Regions from separate parts of the Geobacillus sp. FJAT-46040 genome, predicted to be linked through region 1. Evidence: a T-box and tRNA genes for the amino acid it is inferred to sense, from the RefSeq annotation. Region 1 holds a T-box; the other holds one or more tRNA genes.
What was found. The T-box of region 1 lies ahead of CD000_RS02100 (valine--tRNA ligase). A T-box ahead of a tRNA ligase gene usually reads a tRNA of that ligase, here a tRNA-Val.
Positions count from the first base shown of each region.

Region 2: it encodes a tRNA-Val, which carries the amino acid that the T-box ahead of CD000_RS02100 (valine--tRNA ligase) is inferred to sense. The anticodon was not compared.

Region 1 is NZ_NISS01000001.1:397,171-402,259, reverse strand. It holds gene CD000_RS02100 (valine--tRNA ligase) at 206-2,848, opposite strand; T-box leader at 2,949-3,278, opposite strand; gene CD000_RS02095 (hypothetical protein) at 3,418-3,606, shown strand; gene ysxE (spore coat protein YsxE) at 3,645-4,679, opposite strand; gene spoVID (stage VI sporulation protein D) at 4,724-5,089, opposite strand, start outside.
Region 2 is NZ_NISS01000001.1:131,499-136,587, reverse strand. It holds tRNA gene CD000_RS00815 (tRNA-Leu) at 496-580, opposite strand; tRNA gene CD000_RS00810 (tRNA-Cys) at 643-716, opposite strand; tRNA gene CD000_RS00805 (tRNA-Gly) at 726-797, opposite strand; tRNA gene CD000_RS00800 (tRNA-Gln) at 803-877, opposite strand; tRNA gene CD000_RS00795 (tRNA-His) at 893-965, opposite strand; tRNA gene CD000_RS00790 (tRNA-Trp) at 983-1,056, opposite strand; tRNA gene CD000_RS00785 (tRNA-Tyr) at 1,066-1,150, opposite strand; tRNA gene CD000_RS00780 (tRNA-Thr) at 1,157-1,232, opposite strand; tRNA gene CD000_RS00775 (tRNA-Phe) at 1,403-1,478, opposite strand; tRNA gene CD000_RS00770 (tRNA-Asp) at 1,651-1,726, opposite strand; tRNA gene CD000_RS00765 (tRNA-Met) at 1,732-1,808, opposite strand; tRNA gene CD000_RS00760 (tRNA-Val) at 1,955-2,030, opposite strand; tRNA gene CD000_RS00755 (tRNA-Glu) at 2,040-2,111, opposite strand; tRNA gene CD000_RS00750 (tRNA-Ser) at 2,126-2,216, opposite strand; tRNA gene CD000_RS00745 (tRNA-Asn) at 2,221-2,295, opposite strand; rRNA gene CD000_RS00735 (23S ribosomal RNA) at 2,785-5,089, opposite strand, start outside.

The DNA.
Region 1 (5,089 bases):
CCTTTTTCCATTGGTGTCTTGCCGCCCCCTGCCGGCTTCATGCGGCAGATGCGCCACACATCGAGAAGCGTGGCGAAAGCGAGTATATGTTGACAACAAACCTCTTCTCAGAATATGACAAACCTTCCATCATGATCCATCGAAAAAGACGAATCTACAGGAAAGCGGATTCGTCTTCATCATAATCAACCGCCAGATCGTTTGTCTACCGTTTGAGCTCGGCGAGGCGCGCCTTGACGGCTTCGCGTTTTTCCATGTAATCTTGCCGCTTGCGCCGCTCTTCTTCGACGACATGAGCCGGCGCTTTCGCCAAAAAGCCTTCATTCGCCAGTTTCTTTTCGACGCGCTCGACTTCTTTGTTCCATTTGTCAAGCTCTTTTTCAAGCCGCTTCATTTCTTCCTCAATATTGATCAATCCTTCAAGAGGCATGATGAGCTCGGCGCCGGTGACGACCGCCGTCATCGCTTTGTCCGGCGCGGGAACGTTTGTATCAATCAAGAGCTCGCTCGGGTTGCAGAACCGCTCAAGATAGGCGCGGTTTTTCATGAGCACCGCCCGCACTTGTTCATCTTTCACCTTAATATAGAGCGCAATCGGCTTGCTCGGCGGCGTGTTCACTTCGGCGCGGACGTTGCGGACGGCGCGGATGATGTCCACAAGCATCCGCATTTCTTCAGCCGCTTCTTCGTTCGACAGTTCGGGACGCACTTGCGGCCACGGAGCGACGGTGATCGATTCGCCTTCATGCGGCAAGTTTTGCCAAATTTCCTCGGTAATGAACGGCATGAACGGGTGAAGCAGGCGCATCGTGTTGTCGAGCACATACGCCAACACCGAACGTGTCGTCTTTTTCGCCGCCTCGTCATCACCGTACAGCGGCAGCTTTGCCATTTCGATATACCAGTCGCACAAGTCGTCCCAAATAAAGTTGTACAGCGTACGCCCCGCTTCGCCGAATTCGTATTTCTCAGCGAGCTTCGTCACCGTCTCGATCGTTTCGTTGAGACGCGTTAAAATCCAATGGTCGGCGACCGTTTTTTCGCCGCTCAAATCAAGCTCCTCGTACGTCATGCCGCCCATGTTCATCAAGGCAAAGCGCGAGGCGTTCCAAATTTTGTTAGAAAAATTCCACGTCGCTTCGACTTTTTCTGTGCTGAAGCGCAAGTCTTGCCCCGGCGAGCTGCCGGTCGCCAAGAAGTAACGGAGCGCATCGGCGCCGTACTGGTCAATCACATCCATCGGATCGACGCCGTTGCCGAGCGACTTGCTCATTTTCCGCCCTTGGGCGTCGCGGACGAGGCCGTGGATGAGCACGTCTTTGAACGGACGCTTTCCGGTGAATTCAAGCCCTTGGAAAATCATGCGCGACACCCAGAAGAAAATGATGTCATAGCCGGTGACCAGCACATCGGTCGGGTAGTAGCGCTTGTAATCCGGCGAGTCGGTATCCGGCCAGCCCATGGTCGAGAACGGCCAGAGCGCCGAGCTGAACCATGTGTCGAGCACATCTGGATCTTGTTCCCAGTTTTCGATGTCTTTCGGCGGCTCATGGTCAACGTAAATTTCGCCCGTTTCTTTATGGTACCATGCCGGGATGCGATGCCCCCACCAAAGCTGGCGCGAAATGCACCAGTCGCGGATGTTTTCAAGCCAATGCAAATACGTTTTTTCAAACCGGTCCGGCACGAACTGCACTTTGCCGTCGGTTTGCTGCAGCTTGATGGCGGCTTCGGCGAGCGGCTTCATTTTCACAAACCATTGCGTCGACAAATACGGCTCAACGACCGCGCCGCTCCGTTCGCTATGACCGACTGAGTGCACGTGCTCCTCGATTTTAAAGAGGACGCCTTGTTCTTGCAAATCGCGGACGATTTGCTTCCGGCATTCAAACCGGTCAAGCCCCTGGTATTGCATGGCGTTTTCATTCATCGTGCCGTCTTCGTTCATGACAAGAATGCGCGGCAAATTGTGGCGGTTGCCGATTTCAAAGTCGTTCGGGTCGTGCGCCGGCGTAATTTTGACCGCTCCGGAGCCGAACTCCATATCGACATATTCGTCGGCAATGATCGGTATTTCGCGGCCAACGATCGGCAGTTTCACCATTTTGCCGATCAAGTGCTTGTACCGCTCGTCATCGGGGTGCACAGCGACGGCCGTATCGCCGAGCATCGTTTCCGGACGGGTCGTCGCCACTTCGATGAAGCCGGAGCCGTCGGCGAGCGGATAGCGCATATGGTAGAGCGCGCCTTTCACTTCTTTATAAACAACCTCAATGTCCGACAACGCGGTTTTCGTCACCGGGTCCCAGTTGATGATGTATTCGCCGCGGTAAATGAGCCCTTTCCGGTAGAGCGAGACGAACACTTCGCGCACCGCTTTTGAGAGCCCTTCGTCAAGCGTAAACCGCTCGCGCGTGTAATCAAGCCCAAGCCCTAACTTCGCCCATTGACTGCGAATATGGCCGGCGTATTCTTCCTTCCACTTCCACGTTTCTTCTAAAAATTTTTCCCGGCCTAAATCGTAGCGCGACAGCCCTTGCTGGCGCAATTTTTCCTCGACTTTCGCCTGGGTGGCGATGCCGGCGTGATCCATTCCCGGAAGCCACAAAACGTCATACCCTTGCATCCGCTTCATGCGCGTAATGATGTCTTGCAGCGTCGTATCCCACGCATGCCCTAAGTGCAATTTGCCGGTGACGTTGGGCGGCGGGATGACGATCGTAAACGGTCGTTTGTTCGGATCACCGGTCGCTTCAAAAAATTTTCCTTTCAGCCACCATTCGTAGCGCCCGGCTTCAACGGCGCGATGGTCGTATTTCGGCGGCATCGACACTTCGTGCTGTGCCATGTTTCATTTCCCTCCTTCAACATGATGGACAATGCGGCCGACGGCGGCTTCCCACTAAGCAATGCCGCACAGCCGGCAAGCAAAAAAGCCCCTTTCATCCAAAAAGGACGAAAGGAGCTGCTTTCGCGGTACCACCTTTTTTCTTAAGCCTAGAAGGCTGGTGATGAAGAGAACCGCAACACGGCCAACCCACCGGTGAAACATCGGCTGGCGAGCCCACAATCAGTTTGGTTGACCGGCCTTCTAGAAGCTTAAGCGCTTCATTGGCATAACGGCATGATGCCGGCTTCCTCTACTCGGCAGCAGCGCCTTTCAAAGAAGCAGCTCAAGGGCGACCTTCCAGCAGCCGTCATCCTAGGAAATCTCGCAGCTTCTGATTTCCCTCTCTGCAGGCGCGGACCGCTGTACTCCTCCCCGTCTTCGCTTTTGTCGTCACGATTCGATTATTATACTACCATTGTCCATCATCTTTGCCAAGTTTTTATTTATTTATTCCATCCGTGTGCATTTGGTGACAAACCACCGCACGTTTCATATTGTATAGTAAACCGGAGAAGGAGGGAATGTCGATGCGGCGATTCAATCCGTATTCGTGGCCGCCGTGGCTTCGGCAAGTGCGCGCCGTCTGCGCCCAAGTGATCATCCCGCTCACCATTTTTCAAGCGATCCGCACTATTTTTCTGCCAACGACGTTTGATGTCATTTTATTGGCCATCTTCGTTTTCATTGCCGTGGCGCTCCATCTGGAATGGATTTAGTGGGACGCCATTTTGTTTGGGCTGGATTCAAAATCGATTTAACCATTGCTGCTTTCATCCGCCGGCGGTTCGTTGTCCACCGCTTCTTCCTGCTGCTGCGCGGCGTCGCGTTGGACAAGGTGCATAACGAGCGCCTCCATATTTTTGAACGCCAAATAACGACGCTGCAACGCGGCCACATATTCCCGTTCGTTCCGCTCGTTCCGCGAAGCGGCCTCATACCGCTCCAAACAGCGGACAAACCCACGCGGCTCCGCCAAATGGCTGTATAAAAACGCCCGCTCCCCGTCGGACAGCGGCAGCTCCTTCTCGTACTCCCCCATCCCTTCAAGCCACTCGCGCCCAAGCGGCGGCATTGTCTGTACGTGAAAACGGAGCGCGGCGATCACATCAAAGAGCGGCGAATTCCAATGCGCCCGCTCCCAACTGATCCAATACGGCGGGATATAGTGGGAGAGGCGCGCTTTGCCGTGCACCCAGGCGATGCGCCATTGCTTCGTCTCTTTGAGCGTCTCTTCCCACACATCGAGCCGTTCTTCAGCGAACGAGTACGCGCGCATCACCTCATGAAAATAGGTGCAGCATTGGAGCTGAAACGGAGACATGTACCACGCCGCTTCGTACCGCTCAATCCGTTCTTCCCAAACCATCCGCGCCCGTTGCCATTCGTCCTTTTTTTGCTTTCGGTACGCCGCCGCCTCTTCCTCACTCACCTCGATCGTACGGACGGTGGCGCGATGGAAGCGGGCGAGCTCGCGAAAAAAGGCGTCCACCGCATCCTTCTCCACCTTTGATTCGCCGTCATGCCATGCTTGCAAATAATAAAGACGGCCGCCTTCTGTGGCAAACAGCGACCGCTGCTGCGTAAAGTACAATGGGAGGCAGCGGCGGCCGCCGCCATGTTGCAGAGACTGCCAAACGGCGGCGGCTTCTTGCTCGCTTTCAAGCGGCTTTAAGGCGAAAACACCGCGGTTCGTGTATACTTTGACGGCTTTGCCTCGCTGCTCCATGCGCTCTGGACGAAGACCGTACTGGGCGAGCACAGCCTCATATCGGTCAGCCTGTGTGGCCATTTGTTACGCCCCCTTATCGGCAAAAGAAACGGAAAGCGTTCCTTTCATGAGAAAGGACGGCTTCCCGCCATGGCCGGAATATAGAGCAGCTGCCCCTCGTGCACGTCATCTGGGCCTTCCAAATCGTTGGCGCGCAAAAGCTGCGAGACGGTCACATCATACCGTTCGGCAATCTTGTCCAATGAATCTCCTTGCTGGACGATGCAAATTTTCAGTTTCGTAAACTCTTCTGCCTCGCTTTTCGCAAACAGCTTCGTCAAGTAAAGCGCATTTTCGCTTTTTGTTTTCGTTTCTTCTTCCTCTTCTTCCTCTGCCGCCTTTTTCGCCGCCCCGATCGATACTTTCGCCTCAGTTGGCGGCAGCAGTGAAGCGATGTCTTCCTCCGTCTGTGCGCTGACCGCCTTCGTTTC
Region 2 (5,089 bases), 270 kb from region 1:
ACTCTCTCCCTCCTGTTTTCGGTTGATGTTGACAATCACCATCATAGCAGGGAGAGAGTCCTTTTTGCATGACATTTGCTTTTTTCTACCGCGCTTCGCTTGGTGGCCCCGACGAGCGTCGCGAACAAAAGTTCGCAACCCTCGTCGGGGATCATTTCGGAATGTCACCCACAAATATTTTACTCACACTAGAATACAGATAATTCATTTCTGTAATATTGAATAGTTTGAGGACGACAATTCCGTATTTCGCAATCTTCAAGGAATTTTTCTAACGCTATTTGAAAATCAATAGCATCAGATTGTATAGAATTTGTGTGCATTTCAAAAATTTCATCAGGGGATAAATTATTATTACGCCTTGCCAAAATATCACCTCTTTGACAAGTCGTATGAGGAATACTGAATCAGATTTTTCAATGGAGAATCGTATGAGGATAAAATAAAAAAGGATTCCCACATCTTGCAGGAATCCTTGATACATCAGTTTTTCAGTGCCGATGGTGGGAGTCGAACCCACACGGGGGGCTACCCCACACGATTTTGAGTCGTGCGCGTCTGCCAATTCCGCCACATCGGCGCGATAATCAACATTTTACCAAATTATCTTTCAACTGTCAACACTTTTTTATTCATTAGATATGGAGGCGGCACCCGGATTCGAACCGGGGATAAAGGTTTTGCAGACCTCTGCCTTACCACTTGGCTATGCCGCCTTGATCAAGAGCGGAAGACGGGACTCGAACCCGCGACCCCCACCTTGGCAAGGTGGTGTTCTACCGCTGAACTACTTCCGCATCCGTGGCTGGGGTAGCTGGATTCGAACCAACGCATCACGGAGTCAAAGTCCGTTGCCTTACCGCTTGGCTATACCCCAACGTTGTAAGTGAAGGGCGACTAGTGGGAATCGAACCCACGCATGCCAGAGCCACAATCTGGTGCGTTAACCACTTCGCCATAGTCGCCATGATCATGATAGGAATGGCAGGGGCAGTAGGAATCGAACCCACACCGGAGGTTTTGGAGACCTCTGTTCTACCATTAAACTATGCCCCTTTGTTAAAATGGTGGAGGGGGACGGATTCGAACCGCCGAACCCAAAGGGAGCGGATTTACAGTCCGCCGCGTTTAGCCACTTCGCTACCCCTCCAAGGAATGGTGCCGACTGCAGGACTTGAACCCGCAACCTACTGATTACGATTCAGTTGCTCTACCAATTGAGCTAAGTCGGCATAAGATGAATGAAGAAGGTGGCTCATTGTTGAGCTCTGTGCCTCTTCCTCTACCAACTGATTCGAAGAAGCGGAATGCGTCGAGGCAACTCGAAGCGAATTCGATGAAGTAGATGCTCGTCTCTACCAATTCAGCTAAGTCGGCATGCAAACCTATTCTAGTTGTTTCATGGTGGCTCGGGACGGAATCGAACCGCCGACACAAGGATTTTCAGTCCTTTGCTCTACCGACTGAGCTACCGAGCCATATATTATTTTTTAACTCGCTCGTTGAATTGCTCTGTGCCTCTTCCTCTACCAGCTGATTCAAAGACGCTCGATGCGTCGAGGCAACTCGAAGCGAATTCGATGAAGCGGATGCTCGTCTCTACCGAATGAGCTACCGAGCCATACCATATTTTTCGTGATTTTGGAACAATGGCGGTCCCGACGGGACTCGAACCCGCGATCTCCTGCGTGACAGGCAGGCATGTTAACCACTACACTACGGGACCAATTTTGGTTGCGGGGGCAGGATTTGAACCTGCGACCTTCGGGTTATGAGCCCGACGAGCTACCGGACTGCTCCACCCCGCGACGATAGAAAATGAACTTATTTCGATCATACACTGAGTATCGGTTTAAATATTTATTGCCTCTTCCTCTGCCAGCTGATTCAAAGATGCTCGGTGCGTCGGGACAACTCGCGATGATGAGAAAGCAAGTCAGCTTTTATATTAAGATGGTGGAGGATGACGGGATCGAACCGCCGACCCCTTGCTTGTAAGGCAAGTGCTCTCCCAGCTGAGCTAATCCTCCACAAAGAAGTGACCCGTACGGGATTCGAACCCGTGTTACCGCCGTGAAAGGGCGGTGTCTTAACCACTTGACCAACGGGCCATGCTGATGGATCATGGCGGAGAGCAAGGGATTCGAACCCTTGAGGCGCTATTCACGCCTACACGATTTCCAATCGTGCTCCTTCGACCACTCGGACAGCTCTCCACGATGGCTCCGCAGGCAGGATTCGAACCTGCGACCAATCGGTTAACAGCCGATTGCTCTACCACTGAGCTACTGCGGAATCATAACGACGGTCAATTCTCCCAACAAGATGTCCTGCCTCTTCCTCTGCCAGCCGATTCAAAGAAGCTGGATGCGTCGAGGCAACTCGCAGTTCATCCGATGATGCAAATGCTCGTCACTGAGCTACTGCGAAATGACATCTCTTTAGACATTTACTATTATAATGATTCGCGCTGAGCTGTCAAGAGTTTTTTCATTCCTTCAAAACTAGATAACCGTTGGAAGAAGCCGCTCGCCTGCGCTTTTCGCATTGTCCAGCTCCGGCTCGCCGCCGCTCGGGGTCAAATAACCTTCGCCTTCGGGATCGGAAATCCCTGCAGGCGAAGAACATTTGCCCGTCGCGGCGACCCGCTCGCCTGCGCTTTTCTTTGTCCAGTTCCAGCGCCTAGCTCTCTTCTGCCAAATAACCTTCCCCCTCGGGGTGCAAGCACCCCTGCGGGTGAAGAACATTTGGCTTCGAGAGCTAATCGCGGCGCTTTCACTTTTCTAGGTTAAGCCCTCGATCGATTAGTATCCGTCAGCTCCACGTGTCGCCACGCTTCCACCTCGGACCTATCGACCTCGTCATCTTCGAGGGATCTTACCCGCTTTGCGCGGTGGGAAATCTCATCTTGAGGGGGGCTTCACGCTTAGATGCTTTCAGCGCTTATCCCGTCCGCACATAGCTACCCAGCGGTGCCCCTGGCGGGACAACTGGTACACCAGCGGTGCGTCCATCCCGGTCCTCTCGTACTAAGGACAGCTCCTCTCAAATTTCCTCCGCCCGCGACGGATAGGGACCGAACTGTCTCACGACGTTCTGAACCCAGCTCGCGTACCGCTTTAATGGGCGAACAGCCCAACCCTTGGGACCGACTACAGCCCCAGGATGCGATGAGCCGACATCGAGGTGCCAAACCTCCCCGTCGATGTGGACTCTTGGGGGAGATCAGCCTGTTATCCCCGGGGTAGCTTTTATCCGTTGAGCGATGGCCCTTCCATGCGGAACCACCGGATCACTAAGCCCGACTTTCGTCCCTGCTCGACCTGTCCGTCTCGCAGTCAAGCTCCCTTGTGCCTTTGCACTCTCCGAATGATTTCCAACCATTCTGAGGGAACCTTTGGGCGCCTCCGTTACCTTTTGGGAGGCGACCGCCCCAGTCAAACTGCCCACCTGACACTGTCTCCCACCCCGCTAAGGGGTGCGGGTTAGAATTTCAATACCGCCAGGGTGGTATCCCACCGACGCCTCCACCGAAGCTGGCGCTCCGGCTTCCCAGGCTCCCACCTATCCTGTACAAGCGATACCAAAATTCCATATCAGGCTGCAGTAAAGCTCCACGGGGTCTTTCCGTCCTGTCGCGGGTAACCTGCATCTTCACAGGTAGTATAATTTCACCGGGTCTCTCGTTGAGACAGCGCCCAAGTCGTTACACCTTTCGTGCGGGTCGGAACTTACCCGACAAGGAATTTCGCTACCTTAGGACCGTTATAGTTACGGCCGCCGTTTACTGGGGCTTCGGTTCGCACCTTCGCTTCCGCTAAGCGCTCCCCTTAACCTTCCAGCACCGGGCAGGTGTCAGCCCCTATACGTCGCCTTTCGGCTTCGCAGAGACCTGTGTTTTTGATAAACAGTCGCTTGGGCCTTTTCACTGCGGCTCTTCAGGGCTCTTCACCCCAAAGAGCACCCCTTCTCCCGAAGTTACGGGGTCATTTTGCCGAGTTCCTTAACGAGAGTTCTCCCGCGCGCCTTAGGATTCTCTCCTCGCCTACCTGTGTCGGTTTGCGGTACGGGCACCTCTTCCCTCGCTAGAGGCTTTTCTTGGCAGTGTGAAATCGGGGACTTCCGGATCAATCCGTCGCCGTCACCGCTTGGCCTTATGATCCGCGGATTTGCCTGCGGATCAGCCTCACGGCTTGGACAGGCTCTTCCAGCCGCCTGCTCGCCCTATCCTCCTGCGTCCCCCCATCGCTCAAACGGGAAGAAGGTGGTACAGGAATCTCAACCTGTTGTCCATCACCTACGCCTTTCGGCCTCGGCTTAGGTCCCGACTAACCCTGAGCGGACGAACCTTCCTCAGGAACCCTTAGGCTTTCGGCGCAGAGGATTCTCACCTCTGTTTTCGCTACTCATACCGGCATTCTCACTTCTAAGCGCTCCACCAGTCCTTCCGGTCTGGCTTCTCTGCCCTTAGAACGCTCCCCTACCGATGACCAACGGTCATCCCGCAGCTTCGGCGGCACGTTTAGCCCCGGTACATTTTCGGCGCAGAGTCACTCGACCAGTGAGCTATTACGCACTCTTTAAATGGTGGCTGCTTCTAAGCCAACATCCTGGTTGTCTCGGCAACTCCACATCCTTTTCCACTGAACGTGCACTTCGGGGCCTTAGCTGGCGGTCTGGGCTGTTCCCCTCTCGACCACGGATCTTATCACTCGCAGTCTGACTCCCGGGCATAAGTCGTTGGCATTCGGAGTTTGACTGGGTTCGGTAACCCGTTTGGGGCCCCTAGCCCAATCAGTGCTCTACCTCCAACACTCTCAAACCCGAGGCTAGCCCTAAAGCTATTTCGGGGAGAACCAGCTATCTCCAAGTTCGATTGGCATTTCACCCCTACCCACACCTCATCCCCGCACTTTTCAACGTGCGTGGGTTCGGGCCTCCAGCCGGTGTTACCCGGCCTTCACCCTGGACATGGGTAGATCACCTGGTTTCGGGTCGACGACGACGTACTCACACGCCCTGTTCAGACTCGCTTTCGCTGCGGCTCCGCCTCTTCGGCTTAACCTCGCACGCCATCGTCACTCGCCGG